DNA from 3 places in the Actinomadura sp. WAC 06369 genome. Region 1 is predicted to be linked to each of the others. Evidence: riboswitches for the same ligand, from Rfam matches in the RefSeq annotation. Region 1 holds a riboswitch; each other region holds the start of a gene.
What was found. A riboswitch is a leader RNA that binds a small molecule or an ion and turns the genes downstream of it on or off. The one in region 1 is predicted to bind cobalamin.
Positions count from the first base shown of each region.

Region 2: it holds a riboswitch for cobalamin, as region 1 does, so the genes downstream of both, DMH08_RS19750 (ribonucleoside-diphosphate reductase subunit alpha) here and DMH08_RS05395 (putative cobaltochelatase) in region 1, are expected to answer to the same signal.
Region 3: it holds a riboswitch for cobalamin, as region 1 does, so the genes downstream of both, DMH08_RS13755 (ABC transporter substrate-binding protein) here and DMH08_RS05395 (putative cobaltochelatase) in region 1, are expected to answer to the same signal.

Region 1 is NZ_QHJN01000012.1:29,359-32,706, forward strand. Features, by position in the region: gene iscB (RNA-guided endonuclease IscB) at 1-211, opposite strand, end outside; gene DMH08_RS05390 (ATP-binding protein) at 805-1,380, shown strand; cobalamin riboswitch at 1,438-1,559, shown strand; gene DMH08_RS05395 (putative cobaltochelatase) at 1,617-3,348, shown strand, end outside.
Region 2 is NZ_QHJN01000069.1:1,212-4,559, forward strand. Features, by position in the region: gene DMH08_RS19735 (copper resistance CopC family protein) at 1-180, opposite strand, end outside; gene DMH08_RS19740 (YcnI family copper-binding membrane protein) at 177-890, opposite strand; gene DMH08_RS19745 (MFS transporter) at 973-1,620, opposite strand; cobalamin riboswitch at 1,714-1,940, shown strand; gene DMH08_RS19750 (ribonucleoside-diphosphate reductase subunit alpha) at 2,034-3,348, shown strand, end outside.
Region 3 is NZ_QHJN01000040.1:36,500-39,847, reverse strand. Features, by position in the region: gene DMH08_RS13765 (ABC transporter ATP-binding protein) at 1-189, opposite strand, end outside; gene DMH08_RS13760 (FecCD family ABC transporter permease) at 186-1,241, opposite strand; gene DMH08_RS13755 (ABC transporter substrate-binding protein) at 1,238-2,257, opposite strand; cobalamin riboswitch at 2,295-2,476, opposite strand; gene DMH08_RS13750 (dihydrofolate reductase family protein) at 2,605-3,135, shown strand; gene DMH08_RS13745 (suppressor of fused domain protein) at 3,140-3,348, opposite strand, start outside.

The DNA of each region.
Region 1 (3,348 bases):
AGGTGAACACGGCCATGCCGGTGTGCCGGGAGCCGGGATCGATACCGATCTCCACGCCGTCGACCCGTGATTCCCGGACGGTGCGGTCTCTGAGGCGGATGACGAACGGCGTGTGCCGCGCGACCACCGCTCGTCCGCTGCTGAGCAGCTTGCGCGCCCGCGGTGGAGTGGTCGGCTGCAGCGGTCTGCCGTTCTTGTCCAGGACGAACACGGCAGGTTGACGTATGCGGACCTCACGGCCCATCTCCCCGCCCCGGTGCGGGACGGGGGTGACGCCGCGGCCGCCAGGTGAAGCGGCCGCGGTCTCCCCTCGACCATGGTCCGTGCCGGGTGCCGCGCTGCGGCGTCCGCGCCTCGTTTCGTCCCTGTTCCTCGGGGTGTCTGCCGACGCGGATTCCAGAGCCGCCTGCTGAGGAAGCACAGACGGGTGGGTCTGCCGTCCTGCACGGAACGTAGCCAACCAGGTCACCTCCAATGCCGTCGGCTCGGTCTGGTAACGGCGCGCCCCCGGCCTCGCGGCCGACGGCGCTCGCCCTCGGGCGGGAACCCGTTACGGGAGTGGAGTCTCCTCACTCGGCGGGTGCGCCACAACGAGATTGCCGCATCCCGGTGCGAAGGCAGGTCGATTTCCCGAAGGCAGTTGCAAAGGTGAGAATCTCACGTAACGCTGGGATCCGTGACTGCTCGGGGACCGAAAGTGACGAGCGAGCCCGCCGCGCACCCCGGGACGTAGTTGCGGGAGGACCCGTGAAGACCTCGTCAGCCCACGTTACGGACGTCCGGACCGCCCACGCGGACGTGCCCGTGAAGGCCGAAACCCGTCTCGCGCCCGGACCGGCCCCGGGCGCGGCGCCGCGATCCGCGCCCCCGCCGGATCCCGCGCACGCCGCGCAGAGCATGGCGGACGCGATGGCCGACGAGCCCGGCGCCCCCGCCGGCACCCGTCCCGGCTGGGTGTGGGCGCTGCCCGGCGGCCCCGGCTGCGCCGGGCACGCGCGCCGCGTGCTGCGCGACGCGCTCGCCGCGCTCGGCGTCCCCCGCGACGTGATCGGCGACGCGCAGCTGATGGTCAGCGAGCTCGCCACCAACGCCCACCAGCACGCCGGCGACCACGGCCCGCACGAGCTGTGGCTGTACTTCGGCGACGACGGGACGGGCGGGGAGGGCGCGGGCGAGGTGCGCTGCGCGGTGTTCGACGCGCTCGCGGACGCCGCGCTGCCGGGCTACTCGTGGACGTCCGGCGACTGCGGCCGCGGTCTCGGGATCGTGCGCGAGCTGTCGGGCGGCCGGTGGGGGGCGCGCCGCACCCGGTCCCGGCTCGGGCCGTCGGTGCGGGGCAAGGCGGTGTGGTTCGCGATCCCGCAGGCGTCGCCGTCCTGAGCGGGGCCGTTCCCCGCGCGGCGCACCGGTGTGCGATCCTTGCGGGCGACGGACGCGGAGGAACCCGGTGCGAATCCGGGGCTGTCCCGCAACTGTGACCAGGGGAGTTCCCTCTCGACAGGGCCACGGCGCATGCCGGAAGGCCGAGGGGGAGCGGTGATCCGGGAGCCAGGAGACTCCGGCCGTCGGACAGTACCGCCATCGGGCGTGGACACCCGAGGAAGGACGAATCCGCGATGCCCCCTGCCGCGCCGGCCCCCGGCTACCCGTTCTCCGCCGTCGTCGGGATGGACGACCTCAAGCTCGCGCTCCTGATCAACGCCGTGTCGCCCGGTGTCGGCGGCGTCCTCGTGCGGGGGGAGAAGGGCACCGCCAAGTCGACGGTCGTCCGGGCGCTGGCCGCCCTGCTCCCGCCGGTGCGGACCGTCCCCGGGTGCCGCTTCTCCTGCGACCCGGACGCCCCCGACCCGGGCTGCCCGGACGGCCCCCACGGCGCGGGGGCCGGTGAGCGGGCCGCCCGGCTGGTGGAGCTGCCGGTGGGCGCGTCCGAGGACCGCCTCACCGGGTCCCTCGACATCGAGCGGGCGCTGACCGAGGGCGTCACGGCGTTCGAGCCGGGCCTGCTCGCCGCCGCGCACCGCGGCGTGCTGTACGTCGACGAGGTCAACCTGCTGCACGACCATCTGGTCGACCTGCTGCTGGACGCCGCCGCGATGGGCGAGTCGCACGTCGAGCGGGAGGGCGTGTCGGTGCGGCACGCCGCGCGCTTCCTGCTGGTCGGCACGATGAACCCCGAGGAGGGGGAGCTGCGGCCGCAACTGCTGGACCGGTTCGGCCTCACCGTCGAGGTGGCCGCCACCCGCGACCCGGCCGAACGGGCCGAGGTCGTCCGGCGGCGGCTCCGGTTCGAGGACGATCCGGCCGGGTTCGCGGCCGGGTGGGCGGCGGCCGAGGCCGCTCTCGCGGCCCGGATCGCGGCCGCGCGGGAGCGGCTGCCGCGGGTCGAGCTGACCGACGCGGCGCTCCGCCGGATCACCGCCGTCTGCGCGTCCTTCGAGGTCGACGGGCTGCGCGCCGACCTGGTGACCGCGCGGGCCGCGATCGCGCTCGCCGCCTGGCACGGCCGTCCGGCGGTCACCGCCGACGACGTGCGGACCGCCGCGCGGCTCGCGCTGCCGCACCGCCGCCGCCGCGACCCGTTCGACGCGCCCGGCCTGGACGCCGACAAGCTGGACGCGGTCCTCGACGAGCACGCCGATGCCGACCCTCCCGAGGTCCCCGAGGGGCCCGACCGCCCGGATGGTCCGGATGGCCGGGATGGCTCCGACGGTCCCGACGGACCGGACGACGACGGCCCCGGCGGTCCGGACGACGACGGGTCCGGTGGCGGGGTGCGGCCGGACGTGCGGGGAGACGACGCGAACGGCTCCGCGCCGCCTGAGCCGTCCGGTGGGGAGGGGAGCGGCGAGAGCGAACCCGCGCCGGCGGACGCCGCCTACAAACCGCGCCTGTTCACCGTTCCCGGTGTCGGTGCGGGCGCGCCGGGGCGGCGTTCCAAGGCGCGCAGCCCGTACGGACGGGTGTCGGGTGCGCGTCCGGGCGCGCGCGGGCTGCACTTGACCGCGACGCTCCGCGCTGCCGCCCCGCACCAGAGCGCGCGCGGGCGGAGCGGCACGGGCCTGATCGTCCGGTCGGGGGATTTGCGCGAGGCCGTCCGGGACGGGCGCGAAGGCAACCTCGTCCTGTTCGTGGTGGACGCGAGCGGGTCGATGGCCGCGCGCGCCCGGATGCGCGCGGTGAAGGGCGCGGTCCTGAGCCTGCTGTTGGACGCCTACCAGCGCCGCGACAAGGTCGGGCTGATCACGTTCCGGGGCTCGGCGGCCGAGGTGGCGCTGCCGCCGACCTCGTCGGTGGAGGCGGGGGCGCGCCGCCTGGAACGGCTGCCCACGGGCGGCCGGACGCCGCTGT
Region 2 (3,348 bases), on a different contig from region 1:
CTGCGGCAGCGTCACCGGGTTCGCGAAGGTCAGGACGATCTCGGACGGCGGCGCGACGGTCGCGCCCTCCTCGGGGTTCGAGCCCGTCAGGGCGGTGTGCGCGGAGGCGGGCGCGGCGAACGCGAGCGCCGCCGCGAGCGTGAGGACGGCCGCGAGGGCGGCTCCGAGCGCGCGCCTCATGCCCGGCTCCGCGCCCGCGCCAGGCCGAACCCGCCGATCGCGATGCCGACGGCCCCGGCGCCGATGCCGACGCCGCCGAGCAGCCGCGCGGTGCCGTCCGCGCCGTCCGCGTCGCCGGTGTCCGCGGCGGTCGCGGTCAGTTCGGCGTCCGCGCCGTGTCCGGAACCGGACGCGGCGGGCGTCAGCGCCAGGACGGGCGCCGGGTGCTCGGGCTCGGCGCCGTTCTCGGGCGTCGGCTGGTCCCAGTCGACGACCTCGCCGCCCTCGTAGGTCTGCGCGGCCTTGAACATCATCTGGTCGGTGCCGGTCGGCAGCGGGCCGAACGACACGTCGAACTCCTGGAACTGTCCGGGTTCGATCTTCCCGCCCGTCCAGGTGATGCGGGTGACCGCCTCGGTGATCGTGCCGCTCTCGGTCTTCACCGGCTGCGGCAGCTTCGTCTTCTCCGTCTCCACGTCCCAGCCGGGGACGGGGCGGACGGACACCGACCGGAGCGGGTGCTCGGCCGGCAGGTCGATCTGGAGCTTCGTGGTGGCGGCGTCGTCGCGCTCGTTCGGGACGCGGAAGGACACCTTCGCCCACGAGCCCTGCTCGGCCGCGTCGGGGTTCACGGTGACGTGCGCGGACGCGGCCGTGGCCAGGCCCACGAGTCCGGCGGCGCCCAGGACGGCGACGACCGCCGTGCGCCGGGCGTGCGGGATGAGGGACATGTCGGGACTCCGTTCGAGGAGAAGCGTCGGGACCGGATCGCCGGTCGGCGTCCGGTGCGTCCGGCGCCCGCCCCGTCCCGCCTCAGCGGGGGGCGAGCGCCCTCGAACGGACGGGCGGTCCCCGCCGGACGACCTGGTGCCGGAGCGCGCGGCCGACGGCCGGGACGACCGGCGGCGCGGCGGCGGGGACGCGCGGGGCGGGCGCGGGCGGCCGGGCGGTGAGCAGCGCGAGGAGCAGCCGGATCGGACGGTCGGCGGCCGCGGCGATCCGCCGGGCCAGCGTCCACGCGGCGCGTTCCCCGCGCCACAGCCAGCAGGCGGCCAGCAGCGCGGCCGCCGCGTGCGCGAGCGTCATGCCGCAGCCGCCGGAGAGGACGGGCCAGGCGGGGTCCGCCGCGGTCGGCACGGCGTGCCCGGTGTGTCCGGCGTGCCCGGCGGCGGCGCCCGCCGTCGCCGCGACGGTCGCCTTCGTGAACAGCGCGTGCAGTGCGAACTGGCCGCCGAGGAGCCCGCCCGTGATCGTCGGGAGCGACCGCTCGTGCCCGGCCAGCAGCAGCGTGACGGCGAGGACGGCGCCGAACCCGGTCACGACCGCCCAGCCGGGTACCGCTTCCCGCGCGGCGAGCGCGTGCCCGGCCGTCGCCAGCGTCACGCACACGGTCGCGAAGACGACCGCGCGGGCGGCGCGGAACAGCGGGTGCGGTGGGCGCGGGAGCATGACGGGACCCATCGTCTCACTCCTTCCGGCGATCGTGAACCCACCCCCGCCCTCACCGACACGCCCAACATCTTGGGGTTGCACATCAAGGTCAAACTAGATGTAGGGTTCGAGTCCCGTGCTGGTTCGCCCCCGCCGTCCGCGGCGGGGGCGTCGCAAGAGGGAACCCGGTGCGAATCCGGGACTGCCCCGCAGCGGTGAGCTGGAACGACCGCCGTCACGAAGCACTGGACCGCGCCGCGGTCCGGGAAGCGACGGCCAGTAGGTCGCGCCCTCCTCCGGGAGGCGCGGTGCCCGCGAGTCCGAAGACCTGCCAGCGCGCGTTTCGTCCGGGCCTCGCGGGCAGGCCGCCGGACGGGCCCGCGGCGTGCCGCCGTGCCCGTTCGCGTGCCCTCGTGAGGCCGTCTCACGAGGGGAGAGAGCACGTGACACAGCAACTCGCGCGCCCGGCGGCGGGCATCGCCGCCGAGGTCGAGCGGGCCTGCGCCGGGGTGCCGGGGGCCGACCCCGGGCGCGTCCTCGCGGCCGTCCGGTCGGCGGACGGGCTGGACGCCGCCGCCCTGCGGGACCTCGCGATCGGCGAGGCCGCCGCGCTCGTCGCGGCCGACCCCGGCTACGGGAAGGCCGCCGCGCGGCTGCTCGCCGCGAAGATCGCCGAGGAGGCCGCGGCCGGGGGAGCGCAGACCTTCTCCCGGTCCGTCTCCGCCGCGCACGCCGCCGGGCTGCTCGGCGACGAGCCCGCCGCGTTCGTCGCCGAGCACGCCGCCGAGCTGGACGCGCTCGTCGACGACGCGGCCGACGACCGGTTCGAGTACTTCGGCCTGCGCACCGTCTACGACCGGTACCTGCTGCGCCACCCGAGCACCCGGCTCGTCCTGGAGCGCCCGCAGCACTTCTTCCTCCGCGTCGCGTGCGGCCTCGCCGACACGGTCGCCGAGGCCGCCGAGCTGTACGGGCTGCTCAGCGCCCTGGCGTACCTGCCCAGCTCCCCGACGCTGTTCAACTCCGCCGCGCGCCGCCCCCAGCTCTCGTCCTGCTTCCTGCTCGACTCGCCCCGGGACGAGCTGGAGTCGATCTACGAGCGGTACGGGCAGGTCGCGGCGCTCAGCAAGTACGCGGGCGGCATCGGGATCTCGTGGACGCGGGTCCGGTCGCGGGGCTCGCTGATCCGGGGGACGAACGGCCACTCGAACGGGATCGTCCCGTGGCTGCGCACGCTCGACGCGTCGGTCGCCGCCGTCAACCAGGGCGGCCGCCGCAAGGGCGCGGCCTGCGTCTACCTGGAGCCGTGGCACGCGGACGTCGAGGAGTTCCTGGAGCTGCGCGACAACACCGGCGAGGACGCGCGCCGCACCCACAACCTGAACCTCGCGAACTGGGTCCCGGACGAGTTCATGCGCCGCGTCGAGGCCGACGGGGTGTGGTCGCTGTTCGACCCGAAGGAGGTCCCGCACCTCACGGACCTGTGGGGCGAGGAGTTCGACGCCGCGTACCGGGCCGCCGAGGCCGCGGGCGGGTACGTCCGGCAGGTCCCGGCCCGCCGCCTGTACGGGCGGATGATGCGGACGCTCGCGCAGACCGGCAACGGGTGGATGACGTTCAAGGACGCCGCGAACCGCGCCTGCAACCAGACCGCCGAGCCGGGCCGGACCGTCCACCTGTCCAACCTGTGCACCGAGATCCTGGAAGTGACGGGCGACCGCGAGGCGGCCGTCTGCAACCTCGGGTCGGTGAACCTCG
Region 3 (3,348 bases), on a different contig from region 1:
GGACGCCGGGCGCAGCGCCCGGTAGAACGTGCGCAGCAGCGTCGACTTGCCCGCCCCGTTCGGCCCGACGAGCCCGATGACCTGGGACGGCGCCGCGACCAGCGACACGCGGTCGACGAGCGTCCGGCCGCCGAGCACGACCGACACCGCCTCCGCCTCGAGCGTCCCGGGTCCGGTCCGCGGGGTCACCGGGCCGCCTTCCGCCGCATCAGGTACAGGAACACCGGGCCGCCGACCAGGGCGGTGAGGATGCCCACGGGGATCTCCTCCGGGCTGATCAGGGTCCGCGCGGCGAGGTCCGCGGCGGTCAGGAAGGACGCGCCGAGCAGCGCGACGACCGGGAGCGCGCGGCGGTGGTCGGCGCCGACCAGCAGCCGCACGGCGTGCGGCATGATCAGCCCGACGAACCCGATGGCGCCGCTCACCGCGACGATCGTCCCGGTCATCAGCGCGACCAGCACGAACAGCGCGGCGCGGAAGCGGTGCACGTCCATCCCGAGCGCCGTCGCGGCCTCCTCCCCGGCCAGCAGCAGGTTCAGCGGGCGGGACAGCCCGAGCAGGACCGCGGTCCCGGCCAGGACCGCCGCCGCCGGGATCCACAGCACCGCCCAGGTGGTGCCGCCGAGGCCGCCGAGCATCCAGCGCAGCGCCGACTCCGCGCCGTGCGGGTCGTCCGAGGTGATGACCAGGTAGCTCGCGACCGCCGACAGCACCTCCGCCGTCGCGACGCCCGCGAGGACGAGCCGCACCGTCGTCATCCGGCCGCCCGAGCGGGCGAGCGCGTACACCAGGACGAGCGCGAGGAGGGCGCCGCCGAACGCGGCCAGCGGCAGCGAGAACATCCCGAACCACGACACGTGGAACACCACGACCAGCACCGCCCCGACCGACGCGCCGGACGACACCCCGAGCAGCATCGGATCGGCGAGCGGGTTCCGGACGATCGCCTGCAGCGCCATGCCGCACACCGACAGGCCCGCGCCGACGACCCCGCACAGCAGGACGCGCGGGAGCCGCACGTCGAGCACGATCGTCTCGCGGGCGGGCGTCCAGTCCGCGGCCGGTGCGAGGTGCAGCCGGTGCAGCAGGATGCCCCACACCTGGTCGGGCGGGATGCCGACGGACCCGACGGCGATCGCGGCCGTCGCGGTCCCGAGCAGCAGCGCCCCGAGCAGGACCAGGACGAGCGGGTACGGGGCGCGCACGCGGGGGAGCGCGACCCGTCCTGCGGTCGCGGTCACGCGAAGCGGTCCGGGTGCAGCTGGCGGGCGAGCGCCTCCACCGCGCCCGCCGCCCGCACGCCGGTGACCGTCGACGACAGCGGCAGCACCGCGAACCGCTCGTCGCGGATCGCGGGCACGTCCCGCAGCGCCGGGTGCTCCAGCAGGAACTTCTTCTTGTCCTCGACGGGCCGGTCGCCGTAGTCGTAGATGAGGACGACCTCGGGCGCGCGTTCGGCGAACTGCTCGAACGAGACGTCCCCGTACGCGTCGTCGAGGTCGGCGAACAGGTTGGTGCCGCCCGCGAGCCGGATGATCTCGCTGCCGATCCCGGCGCCGCCCGAGGTGAACACGGTCCGGTCGCCGCTGTCGTACACGGCGACCGTCAGCGGGTCGGCGCCCGCGAGGGCGGCGGCGGTCCGCTCCAGGACGGCGCGCATGGACGCGATCCGCTCCTCGGCGCGCGCGGACACCCCGAAGATCTTCGCGACGGTGCGGACCTCCTCCTCGACCGTCGCCATCGTCACCGGGCCGCCGGGGCACTCCTCGATGTTGAGGTGCGTGTCGATGCCGGCCTCGCGGAGGGCCGCGCGGCTCCGCCCGTCCTGCTCGGCGAACGCGCTGGCCCAGCCGCCGTACACGAAGTCGGGTTCGGCGGCCAGCAGCACCTCGAACGACGGGTACTCGTCGGCCAGCACCTCGATCCCGCCGTAGGCCCGCTCGAACTCCGGCAGGACGGCGTCGTCCGGGAACGCGGTCCCGACCATCGACCGTTCGAGGCCGAGCGCGAGCATCACCTCGGTCGCGTGCTGGTTCAGCGACACCGCGCGGCGCGGGGGCCGCTCGTAGGTGGTCGTGACGCCGCAGTTCTCGACCGTCACCGGGAAGCCGGGCGGCGCGGCGCCGTCCCGTCCGTCCGCGGCGCGGCCGGACGCGCCGCAGCCCGACAGCAGGAGCACGAGTGCGAGGGCGGACCCGAGCGCCGAGCGCGCCCGCCGTCCGCCGCGGTCCCGGACCACCGGGATTCCAACGGCCATGCCAGCCTCTCCTCTCTGGGGAGATCCGCCCCAGTTACCGTGAGGAGGCGACCGCGTGAGTCTCCTGGCTCTCGGGTCGTCGCTCGCCCCGGCCTTCCCGCCCCGGGAGGGGCGGTGGCGTGTTCGGGGTCCGCTCGCCGATCACAGTGGCGGGACCGCGCCGGATTCGCACCGGACTTCCTCGTTCCGCCGTCGCCTACGCGGGCCATTGTGGCACAGCGGGCATCCCACGCCTCTGCGGCACACAAGATGAATGACGCGACCCGCGCGGCCCGTTCCGGGGGCCGGCCGATGAGTTCCGGGCCCCCGCCCGGTCGACCCCTTCGACCATCACGAAAGGAAGAACCGTGGCAAAGCTCCTGTACTCGGCGACGATGTCGCTCGACGGCTTCATCGCGGCACCGGGCGGGGACATGTCCTGGCTGACCGAGCACCTGGCCGCCCCCGACCCGGCGGCCGAGGGGCTCGTCGACCGGATCGGCGCCATCCTCGCCGGGAACGGCACCTACGGCGGCGGCGACCCGAACGAGGGCACCGACAAGGAGGGGGCGTTCGGCGGGCGGTACGACGGGCCGATGGTCGTCCTGACGCACCGGCCCCCGGCGGAGCCCGTCCCGGGGGTCGTCTTCGCCGGCGACCTGCGCACCGCCGTCGCCGAGGCCCGCGCCGCCGCCGGCGACCGCTACGTCAACGTCCTCGGCGCGAACGTCGCCCGGCAGTGCGTCGAGGCCGGAATCCTCGACGAGGTGCTCGTCTTCATCGCCCCCGTCCTCCTCGGGGACGGCGTGCGCCTGTTCGACAGCCCCGGTGGCACGCGCGTCCGGCTGGAACCCCTCAAGGACGAGTCCGCGCACTGGTACCGCGTCGTGTACCCGTGACGCCTCAGACGGCCGACTTCCGGTAGAGGTCGAGGATGTCGGTGCCGTTCAGCCGCCACACCTCCATCAGGCCGGAGAAGCCCTCCTCCTCGTCGCGGACGAACAGGAACTCGGCGTCGGTCATCGGCACCACCGTCACGAACCGGAGCGCGGCCTCACCGGCGGCGTTGCGGAAGTAGGCGAACTCCTTCGGCAGGAGCGGGTGCAGGAAGT